DNA from 2 places in the Sphingomonas sp. NFX23 genome. Region 2 is predicted to be linked to the other one. Evidence: riboswitches for the same ligand, from Rfam matches in the RefSeq annotation. Region 2 holds a riboswitch; the other holds the start of a gene.
What was found. Region 2 has a riboswitch for cobalamin ahead of cobW (cobalamin biosynthesis protein CobW). Riboswitches for the same ligand answer to the same signal wherever they lie in the genome.
Positions count from the first base shown of each region.

Region 1: it holds a riboswitch for cobalamin, as region 2 does, so the genes downstream of both, J4O76_RS10370 (TonB-dependent receptor plug domain-containing protein) here and cobW (cobalamin biosynthesis protein CobW) in region 2, are expected to answer to the same signal.

Region 1 is NZ_JAGEKH010000003.1:601,066-606,778, forward strand. Features, by position in the region: gene J4O76_RS10370 (TonB-dependent receptor plug domain-containing protein) at 1-1,330, opposite strand, end outside; cobalamin riboswitch at 1,448-1,663, opposite strand; gene J4O76_RS10375 (TonB-dependent receptor) at 2,079-4,142, opposite strand; gene J4O76_RS10380 (DUF4126 domain-containing protein) at 4,191-4,655, opposite strand; gene J4O76_RS10385 (hypothetical protein) at 4,654-4,833, shown strand; gene J4O76_RS10390 (SDR family NAD(P)-dependent oxidoreductase) at 4,817-5,578, shown strand; gene msrB (peptide-methionine (R)-S-oxide reductase MsrB) at 5,595-5,713, shown strand, end outside.
Region 2 is NZ_JAGEKH010000004.1:346,585-352,297, forward strand. Features, by position in the region: gene cobG (precorrin-3B synthase) at 1-125, opposite strand, end outside; gene cobN (cobaltochelatase subunit CobN) at 122-3,367, opposite strand; gene cobW (cobalamin biosynthesis protein CobW) at 3,376-4,413, opposite strand; cobalamin riboswitch at 4,515-4,725, opposite strand; gene J4O76_RS12560 (HoxN/HupN/NixA family nickel/cobalt transporter) at 4,959-5,713, opposite strand, start outside.

The sequences.
Region 1 (5,713 bases), on a different contig from region 2:
ACGCCTGTTCGACACCGACGTCGAAGTTGCGCGCGGTCTCCGGATCGAGGCCGCGATTCCCGTAGTCGGAGAAGAGCTGGTACAAGGTCGGCGCCTTGAAGCCTTCGCCATAGCTCGCGCGGACGGTGGTTCCGGTCCGCAACGCCAGCGCGGCGTTCGCGCCGAACGTCGTGTGGCTGCCGAAATCGTCGTGGTCGTCGTTACGGACGCCGCCGGTGATCGTGAGGACGTCGAGCGGCTTGACGATCAGCTGGCCGTAGACGCTGGTGATGCCGGTATCCGCGAAGGTGAAGCCGTCGTTGAAGCGGCTGTTCTCGCGCTCGACGCCTGCGACGACGCGCACTTGGTCGAGGGGGCGGAAGTCGCCCTGATACTCGTAGCGTTCGCTGCGGCCGCGACCGATGAACGACGGATCGCTGCCGAAGCTCGGGTCGTAATTGTCGCGGTTGATGTCGGCGATCGTGAAGGCCACGCGGTTGTTGAACCGACCGTCGGCGAAGTTCGCATGTAGCCCCGCGTAACCATAGGCTTCGCGCGTCTTCGAATATTCGGCGGTGTCGACGAGCACGTAATCAGGGGCCGGGAAGCCGTCGATCGCGACGCGACTGTCGGCGAAATAGCCGCGCAGGTCGAGGCCGATGCCCGGCGCGAACTCGACGCCGACCCGCCCGGTTGCGCCATATTGGCGATAGCCGTCGCGCTCGGTGCCGCTGGCCGCCGACGAGATGCCGTCGGTGCGCAGATATCCGCCGGTCAGCGATCCGGACACCTGACCCGACTTGCCCGACACGCCCGCGCTCGCGAACACGCTGTCGGCATAGCCATATTCGGCGTTGGCGCGCGCCTGGACGCCTTCGGTCGGTGCGGCGGTGATGATGTTGACGACGCCGCCGATCGCCTGGCTGCCCCATGGCACCGAGTTAGGACCGCGCAATATTTCGATCCGCTCGACCGAACTCGACAGGAGGTTGCCGAAGTTGAAGCCGCCGCCGGTCGACGAGGGATCGTTGACGCGCACGCCGTCGATCACGACGAGCGTCTGATCCGCCTCGGCACCGCGGATGCGGACGCTGGTCAGCGCGCCGACCGTGCCGTTACGCGTGACGGTGACGCCAGGCGTGGTCGCGAGCAGGTCGGAGACGATGGTGGTCTGGCGGCGCTCGATCTCGGCGCGGTCGATCACGGTCACGGCCTGGCCGATCTCGCTCAGCGGTTGCGCAGCGCGGGTCGCGGTGACGACGATTTCGGGGGCGTCTGGGTTGGATATGGTCTGAGAATAGGCGGGCGATGCGATCGCCGCGGCACTCAGGAGAAGGAAGAATTTCGTCATTCGGCTGCGTCCTAACCAGAACCGCCAGCGACCATTCGCCGGGCGGCCAGACGTCTCTCGCTCGAGGAAACCCGGCTGGACCGGAGCACTCGTCCGCGCCGGACACCCGCCCGCGCAGTGGATCGACCGTGACAGGCAGGTCTCCTGGCTTCCGGGTCGCCGCGCCCACCCCACCTTCCCAGGCCGAGACCCAGTGGCATATCGGGGTGGCCGCTATCCGGTCACAGTTGCGGGTACAGCGCCGGTCTTGCGGATTTGGATCGTGACGACCCGGCCCGCGCACCGACTTCCCTTTTGATCCCGTTGCGGGGAACCCTTCACGTACGCGGCATTAGTCGTGCGCCAGGCACGGGTCAACGCGGGGCCTGCTGATCCTCCCCCGCCAGGGGGAGGTGGCTGGCGCTTGCCAGACGGAGGGGGCGGACACGGAAACGGGGGTGATCGCATGCCTCCCCCTCCGTCACCTTCGGTGCCACCTCCCCCTTGCGGGGGAGGATCGTAAGCTCCCTCACCGTCCACCGCACCACCCCGGCGGAGGCCGGGGCCCAGTTGGGGAATGTCACTAACTAAGCGCGGTCCGTCGTTACTGCGACCTTGCCAACTGGGCCCCGGCCTCCGCCGGGGTGGTGGCGTGTTAGTCGGGACGTCGCTTTCCCTCCGTTGTTCTCCCGCGAAGGCGGGAGTCCAGTCTGGGTCCCCGCCTTCGCGGGGAAACATGATGTCTTCGTTTTCCTTAGCAGAAAGAATATCACCGCCCGCCGTAGCGCAGCCCGACCCAGATCGTCCGCGGGGTGGCGCGCTCGACGATGTTCGCGCCGCTGACCCCTGCCTCGACCCGCTCGTTGAGGAAATTCTCGGCCCGAAACTCGGCAACCAGCGACCGCAGGATCGGCAACGCTGCATACGCATCGAGCGTCGTCGCAGCCCCAAGCACGCGCGTATTCTGGTCGTCGTCGAACTGCTGGCCGATATGCCGCACCGTCAGTGACAGCGTCGCCGCGTCGCGTCGCCAGTCGACCGTCCCAGAAACCTGGTCGCGAGGGGTCTGCGCCGGTCGCACGCCGTCCAGCGCAGCCGTGATCCCCGATCCCTCGACCTTTGAGTTCGTGTGCGACCACGACGCCTGAACACCAAACGGACCCGGCCGATACGCCGCATTCAACTCGAACCCATGCGCGCGGATCGCGTCGAGGTTCTGGCGAACGCGGTAGGTCGTCACCCCCGGCAACACCTGCGTCGGCGTGGTCGTCGTGACGTTCGCCACCGCATCCTTCAGCCGGTTGTAGAAATACGTCGCGGCGATGCTCACGCCCGGCGCAGGCGTCAGCGTCACCCCGCCCTCGACCCCGGTCAGCCGCTCCGGCGACAACAGCGCATTCGCCGCGGTCGCATCGTTGCCGACGCGAAACGGCCGATACAGCTCGTTGAGCGTCGGCAGCCGCCACCCGCGATACCCGGCCGCGCGCAGCGTGATCGCCTCCACCGGCTGATACGCTACGCCCGCCCGGCCGGTCGTCTCGCTGCCATCGCGGTCCGCATATCGAAGATTGGTCAACGCCGCGCCGCCGGCCAGCGGCCGTTCGGACAGATAGCCGCCGTCGATCGACCACCAGTCAACCCGGCCGCCAAGACTGAACGTGAAGTCGCCAGCAACCAAGCTCCCATCGGCAAACACGCCGGTTGTCGTCGTGCTCCCGCCGGCCTCGCGCCGCCGCGTCGGCACGGTGTTGACGAACGTATACAGCTCCTGCGTCTTGCCGCTGACATCGCGAACATCCGCGCCCAGACGCAGCGTGATGCTCTCGCCCAGCGGCGGAGCGATCTCGATCCGTCCGCCAAGCCCGGTGGCGGGCGTATTATACTGGTTCAGCGACTGGATCGCGGTCGTCCGCGCGGCGTTGATGCTGTTGAAGCTGCTCGCGAACGCGCGCGTTTGCAGATACGCCAGCGCCGAATACCCCCAGCGCCCGCGCCCGATGAGCCGGACGCTCGCGTCCGCGCCTTCGCTCTTGTTGTCGGTAAAGTCGCTCCCCCGGTCGCGCCGATCGGTGAACGCGCTCGCATTCATCTGCAATTCGGTCTTCGAGCCGATCCCGACGACGGTCCGCAGCGCGCCCGACGCCTGCTCGTACGGCGCGGCGCGATCGACGATTCCCCGGCTTTCCTCGACGGTCGGCGTGAAGCCGTCCCCGCGCGCATAGGCTCCGGACAAGGTCGCAAACCCAGACCCGTGCACCAGTGCCGCAGAGCCCTGTGCATCGACCGAATCCCGGCTGCCATACGCGACACTGCCCTGGAAAGGCGCCGCCTGGTCCGGCGTCGCGCTCTCGAGCTCGACCGTCCCCGCCAACGCCCCCGGCCCCTGATACCCGCTCCCGCCGCCGCGCGTCACGCGAATGCGCCCGAGCCGCCCCGTCGCATACGCCGGAAACGCGACCCAGCCGCCGAACGGATCCGCCTGCGGCACGCCGTCGAAGATCAGCAGCGCGCGACTGGAGGCATTGCCGCCGATCCCGCGCAGCGAAATCCCCTGGCTGGTCGGGTTGGCGCTGCGCGAGTCCGACCGACGAAACTGCTGGAGCCCCGCGACGTCGGCCAGCACGCTCTCCAGCCGATTGCTCGCATTCGCCTGGATCCGCGCACGATCGATAGTGACGACGTCGTACGCACGATCGCCGGGCGCATCGGCCAGCCCGCGCCCGGTGACGACGATGTCAGCCTGCTGGTCGCTAGGCGCGACAGTCGTCTGCGCGACCGCACCCCCGGACGAAATCAATACGAAGGCAAGCGTAGAGAGCGAGATACGGATCATCGCCGCCGCATGGCAGCTTTTCGGCCCGCCCGGAATACACGTCCGGCGTCAGGCCGCGCCAAGCTTCGCCGCGTTGCGCGCAATCGCCGCCGCGCCGCCAAGAACCACCGCATCCTCGACGAAACCCGTCGGCGTCTGGCCGTACTGCGACATCGCCGCCATCCGCGCACGCCAGCCCGGATAGGACGCGGCCACCGCCGTCAGTCCGCCGACCGCTGCACCGATCCACCGCTGCCGCCGCGGGACGAGCGACGCGCCCGCGATAGCCGACGTGACGAACCGCGCGGCCAGGCCGATCGCGACGATCCGGTCGGGCGCGGTCTTCTGCTTGTCCCCCGCCATCTCGCCGATCGCGAGCGCCAGCGCACCCGCCGCGACGACGGGATGCGACAGCAGCTTCGGCGCACCATTGTCGGCGGGCAATTCGTCACGAGCGGCAGCGATGGCGACCGCGGCGAGCGGCGTCATCGCGCGCTGGCCACCGACGAGGCCCATCAGGAAGGATGCGAGCATGATGATCTCCGGTAAAAGCAGGTTCGAGCGCATCAACGCACGCGAGACCGGCCAGGGTCCGCCGTTGGGACTGACCGGCGATCTCCTTGATTCAGCAAGGAAACCGGTACGCGCGTCGGTCGTTCATCGCGTTATCTCCCAAAGCTTCAGGACACAGATCGATGAGATTCGATGGTAAGATCGTAGTGATCACCGGCGCCGCCTCCGGCATCGGCGAAGGCGCCGCGCGTCGTTTCGCCGCGGAGGGCGCGACGCTCGTACTCGGCGACAAGGACGCGGACGGCCTCGCGAAGGTCGCCGCCAGCCTCGACGGCACGACCGTCGAAACGCTCGAAACCGACGTCTCTGACATGGCCGCCTGCGAGGCGCTGGTGGCGCATGCGATCGACAAGTTCGGCCGAATCGACGTGCTCGTCAACGACGCCGGCGTGGACCATCTCGGCAAGCTCGACGAGGGCGACCTCTCCGAATTCACCAAGGTCATCGAAACCGACCTCTACGGCGTCGTCCACATGAGCCGCGCCGCGATCGCCACGTTGCGCGCAAACAAGGGCTGCATCGTCAACGTTTCGTCCGTATCGGGCCTCGGCGGCGACTGGAACCACAGCTTCTACTGCGCCGCCAAGGGCGCGGTGACCAACTTCACCCGCGCGCTCGCGATGGACGAGGCGAAGCACGGCGTCCGTGTCAACGCGGTCAACCCGTCGCTGACCTACACCGCGCTGACCGCGGGCATGAAGGACCAGCCCGACCTTATCGCGAAGTTCGAGGAACGCATCCCGATGGCACGCGGCGCACAGCCCGAAGACATCGTCGGCGCCATCGCGTTTTTGGCTAGCGCCGACGCGCACTATATAACCGGGGTCAACCTGCCGGTCGACGGCGGCCTGTCCGCCTCGAACGGCCAACCGGCGCTCTCCTGAGCGCGAGAGGATCACCATGACCGACTACAAGAAGACCGACGAGGCGATCGCCAAGCTCACACCCGAGCAGTTCCACGTCACGCAGCAGAGCGGCACCGAGCGGCCCGGCACCGGCGAGTATCTCAACACGCGCGA
Region 2 (5,713 bases):
CACAGGCTGAGTGTTTGCTCGCGCGTCACGCGACCGAGCGGTGGGCGGATTCGGACCAGCAGGCCGTCGCCGGCCATCATCGGGCGCCATGCGTTGGGGCACCAGCCTTTGACAAATGCGCTCATGCCGGCAGGTCCAGGCTCGCGAGGATCGAATTGCGGCGGGTCGGCCACAGGTCGGCTGCGTGGAGCGCGGCAAAACGCGCCTGCATCGCCGCGAGTGCGCCGGGGTTGGCTTCGGCAAGGAAGGCGTGGACGTCGTCGCGGCCCAGCGTCGCGTCGTAATAGAGGTCGATCAGTTCGGGACGGACTGCGCTGGCGAGATGCGCGAAGGCGCCGAGATGGTCGAGCGTCGCGGCGATCTCCGCACCGCCGCGGAAGCCGTGGCGCATCATGCCGTCGACCCAGGCCGGATTTGCCGCGCGGGCGTGGACGACGCGGGCGATCTCCTCGTTTAGCGGGCGGGCCTTGGCCTTGTTCGGATCGCGTGCGTCGAGATGGTAGAGCGTGGCGCCGCCCCCTGCGACCGATTGCGCGGCGGCAAAGCCGGCTTCGTGTGCGGCGTAATCCGCGGCGAGGAGAAGGTCGGTTTCGGGGAGGTCCTGGACGTGGACGAAGGCGTCGGCGGCGGCGACGCGGTCGCGGATGCCGGCGGGGTCGAACGTGTCCTGGCCCCCTTCCACATCGGCGTCGAGCGCGTGGCTGGAGGCGGAGAGCCACGCTTGGCCGGCGGTCAGGCGCGCTTCCGGCGTGTAGGTCTCGGCGGCATCGCCCATGCTCAGGCCGTAGCGGCCGGGTTCGGGGCCGTAGACGCGCGCGGTGACTGGCTTGCCGACGAACGGGTTCCAATCGGCCGGTTCGTCGCGTGCGCCTAAGGCTCGAACCGTCTGGCCGAACATCGTGCAGAGCGTCGGGAAGGCGTCGCGGAACAGGCCGGATACGCGCAGGGTGACGTCGATGCGGGGCCGGTCGAAGTTGGCGAGCGGGAGGATCTCGACGCCCGTCACGCGGTCGGATTGCATGTCCCATACCGGTTCCGCGCCGAGCAGGTGGAGTGCCATCGCGAACTCCTCGCCCGCGGTGCGCATCGTCGCCGAGGCCCAGAGGTCGACGACGAGGTTGCGCGGGTAGTCGCCGTGGTCCTGCAAATGGCGTCGGACGAGTTCGTCGGCGAGCTTCACGCCTTGGGTATGGGCAGCGCGAGACGGGACCGCGCGCGGGTCGGTCGTGTAGAGGTTGCGGCCGGTCGGGAGGACGTCGGCGCGGCCTCGCCACGGCGAGCCGGACGGGCCGGACGCGACGCGCTTGCCATGGAGCGCCGACAGGAGACCGGCGCGTTCGGCATCGCCTTGCTCGCCGCGGCCGTAGATGTGGAGGCCGTCGCCAAATTGGCTTTCCTTCACGTCGCAGACGAACGTGTCGATGCGGGTGATCGCTTCGGCTTGGGACTGTGCGTCGTCAAGGCCCAGCGTCGCGGCGAGGCCGGTGGCGGTGGCTTCGTCGCGGATGTCCCGTTGCAGGCGGTCGCGGCGGGCTGGATCGAGTCCGTCGGCGTTGGAGAATTCGTCAAGCAGCGCTTCGAGGCGACCAAGGCCGGCGCCGGTGCGCGTGCGTTCGAGCGGCGGCGGGACGTGGCCGAGCGTGACCGCGCCAATGCGACGCTTGGCTTGGGCCGCTTCGCCGGGATCGTTGACGATGAACGGGTAGATGACGGGCATTGCACCGGTCAGCGCCTCGGGCCAGCAGGCGTCGGACAGCGCGACCGACTTGCCGGGGAGCCATTCGAGCGTGCCATGCGCCCCGACATGCACCAGCGCATCGGTGCCTCGTGCGTGAAGCCAGAGGTAGAAGGCGACATAGGCATGGCAGGGGCAGCGCGAGAGGTCGTGATATTCCTCCGCGCGTTGCTCTGTGCGGCCGCGTTCGGGTTGGAGGGCGACGAGCGCCCCGCCCCGGTCGATCGCTGTGAAGGCGAAGTCTTCGGTGGGTTCGCCCCAGGTTTCATGGAGGTCGTCGCGGAGCGCTTCGGGGAGATGCGCGAGGGCTTTGCGGTACTGCGCGAGCGGCCAGTGGATGCGTGAGGTAGCGAGATCAGTTGCGTCGGGCGTGATCGCGTAGCCGGCCTCGGTGAGGTCTTCGAGGATCGCTTGCGTGGAGGCGAGTGCGTCGAGGCCGACGGCGTGCGCCATCTGGTATGCCTTGCCGGGGTAGGTCGAGAGGATGATCGCGATGCGGTGGTCGGCGACGGGTTTGCTGGCGAGGTTTGTCCACGCTTCGATGCGCGCGGCGATGGCGGCGATTCGTGCTGGGTCGGCGCGGTGTTCGCGGCGGGTGTATTCCAGGTCGCCGTCTCGCGCGGCGGCTTCCTTGAAGCTGGCGACGCCGGCGAAGAGGCGGCCGTCCACCTCGGGGAGGACGACGTGCATCGCCAGGTCGGCGGGCGACAGGCCTCGGGTGGCGCCGGCCCAGGCGGCGCGGTCGGAGGTGGCTAGCGCGATCTGGAATACTGGGACGTCCGCGCCGTCGAGAGGCGTGGCGTCGGTGGCGCCTCGTGCGGAGAAGGCCGTGGCGTTGACGATCGCCGCCGGCGTGAGCGCCGTGACCCAGCGGCTCAGCCAGCCGGCTGCGTCGGGAGCTTTCAGCGAGGGTGCGAAGAGGCCGATGACGTCGAACCCTCGCGCGGTTAGCTCAGCGTGAAGCGCTTCGATCGGGTGAAGGTCGGCGGCGGTCAGGTACGAGCGGTAGAAGACGATCAGGATGCGGGGGCGTGTCGCGTTCAAATCGAACGCGGCCGGACAGGTAACGCCGTCGTGCGGTTGCCAGCCGCCAACGTCCGCGATCGCGCGGACGCCGGTGACGGGGCCAGCGTAGCAGCCTGATGCGAGCGCGAACTGAGCTAAGGCAGCCTGCGCTGCGACTGCGCCGCCGGTGTCGCAGAGATGGGCCAGGCGGCGGAGCGTCGAGAGCGGGATCGTCGATGCGGCGTCGAGGCGTGTGTCGATGCGGCCGTCTGCGGCGAGGACGGCTAGCGCGATGCCGTTCTCGCGCGCGAGGTTTTCGACCTGTTGCAGGCCGTAACTCCAGTAGGAGCGCCCGCCGATCAGCCGGATCAGGATGCCCTTCGCGCCCGCCAACGTCTGTTCGATGTAGGTGTCGACCGAGAGCGGGTGCTGGAGCGCGGTCAGGTTCGCGAGGCGTAGCGAGGGCAATCGGCTACCGGCCGCATCCGCACGTTTCCAGCCCGCGGCGAACGCGCCGAGGTCACCGTCGGAGAAGGACAGGACGACGAGGTCCGCGGGGGATTGGGCGAGGTCCTGCGGGACCGCGCTTTCCTCCAGCCCGTGGGTCTCGCGGAAGACGACGTGCATCGTGCGCCTCAGCCGTCCAGCGCGGCCTTGATGCGGGCCTCGTCGATCCGGTCGTGCTCGGCGATGACCACCAATTGCGTGCGGCGCGGTTCGCCGGCGCGCCATGGGCGATCGTACTGCGTACGGACGCGCGCGCCGACCGCCTGGACGAGCAGGCGCATCGGCTTGCCGGTGACGGCGGCGTACCCCTTTACGCGGAGGATGTCGGCGCTGCGGGCGAGCGCCTCGATCTTCGCGGTCAGGTCGGCGGGGTCGGCGATCTCGCCAAGCTCGACGACGACGCTGTCGAAATCGTCATGCTCGTGATCGTCCTCGCCGTCGTGATGCGACGGGCGGCTGGCGATATCGTCCTCGGCGGCGGCGTTAAGGCCCAGGATCACGCGCGGATCGATGATACCGTCGGTCAGGTCGATCACCGGGAGCGGCCGTGCGGATTCGGCGGCGATCACCGCGCGTGCCTTGGCGACGCCTTTGGGGCCGGCGAGATCGACCTTGGTCAGCAGCACGATATCGGCGCAGGCGAGCTGGTCCTCGAATACCTCAGACAAGGGCGTCTCGTGATCGACGCTGGGGTCGGCGGCGCGTTGGGCGTCGAGCGCAGCGACATCTGGCGCGAAGCGACCGGCGGCGACTGCTTCGGCATCGGCGAGCGCGATGACGCCGTCGACGGTGATGCGCGAGCGGATCGCTGGCCAGTCGAACGCCTTGAGCAGCGGCTTGGGCAGCGCGAGGCCGGAGGTCTCGATCAGGATGTGATCGGGGCGCGGGTCGAGCGCGAGGAGCGCCTCCACGGTCGGGATGAAATCATCCGCCACCGTGCAGCAGATGCAGCCGTTCGCCAGCTCGATCACGTTCTCCGCCGGGCAATCGGGGATCGCACAGCCCTTGAGGATGTCGCCGTCGATACCGAGCGTGCCGAATTCGTTGACGACGACGGCGAGACGGCGGCCGTTCGCGTTGCGGATCAGGTGGCTGATGAGCGTGGTCTTGCCGGCTCCGAGAAAGCCGGTGACGATGGTGACGGGGACCTTTGAAAGATCGGGCATTGGTATTCTCCTGCGAGCACACGCACGCACGACCATAGGGCCGCACGCGTTCGTCGCTCAGACGGAGTACCGTGCCGCGACCATCCCCTGGATCGTAGCAAGAGCGACCATATGCGCTGGCAGGTCTCCTGGCTCGCGGGTCGAGGCTCGACGTACGCCTTCCCAGGTTTCCCCAGTGGCTGCCCTTCTCGTGAAGGGCGTGTGCGTCTCGCTCACCGCTTACAGTTGCAGGGACAGCCGCGGCATTGGGAGGAACTCCCGCACCGCATTCCCATTCAAGCCCCGAAGGGCACCGGCGCGATCTGTGAGGTTCGGTGAAACCGAGCCTCGGGGGTGGGTTAGAGCAGTTTGGCGGGACTGCCAATTCGCATATCGGTAGTTTTCGATGCTCCCCCGCGAGGGGGAGGTGGCTGGCACTTGCCAGACGGAGGGGGAGGACACGGAACAAACGTGATCGTCGTCCTCCCCCTCCGTCGCTTCGCGCCACCTCCCCCTGGCGGGGGAGGATCGAGAGCGCGTCGAGCTTGGGGAACAGAGGAGCTAGCTTATCCGTGCACGACTTCGATCTCGTCGAAGCGTTTCCAGCGGTAGATTGCGAAGCTCAGCACCCAGCAGAGCACGAACAGGCCGATGATCGCAAAGCCGAGGCCATTGAAGTTCTCGCCGAGTGCCGTTGCAACGTCCCATATGCCGCCGGTGAAGCCGAGCTTCGATCCGAGCAGCGCGAGCGTCTCGATCCCGCCGATTGCGATCGCGACGATCGCGGAGATCAAGGTGATGGTTATGTTGTAGTAGAGCTTACGGATCGGCTTCACGAACGCCCATTCATAGGCACCAAGCATAACGACGCCGTCCGCGGTGTCGACCAGCGCCATGCCGGTCGCGAACAGCACGGGGAGGACTAGGACGACACCGATCGAGAGACCGTCGGCGGCCTGGCTCGCTGAGAGGCCAAGGATCGCGACCTCCGTCGCCGTGTCGAAACCGAGTCCGAACAGGAAGCCGAGCGGCGCCATGTGCCAGCTCCGCGTGACCAGCCGGAACATCGGGCGGAACAGACGTGCGAGCAGGCCGCGGTTGCCGAGGAGGAGGTCGAGGTCCTCCTCGACATAGGTGCCGCCGCCGCGGACATGGCCGAAGGTGCGCCAGACCGAGCGGAGGATGATCAGGTTCATCGCGGCGATCGTGAACAGGAACACAGCGGAGATGACGGTCGCGACCACCCCGCCTACCTGCTTGAATGCCTCGAACTGCGACAGCGCATTGGCGGTCAGTGCGATCGCGACCGCCGCGATGAGCA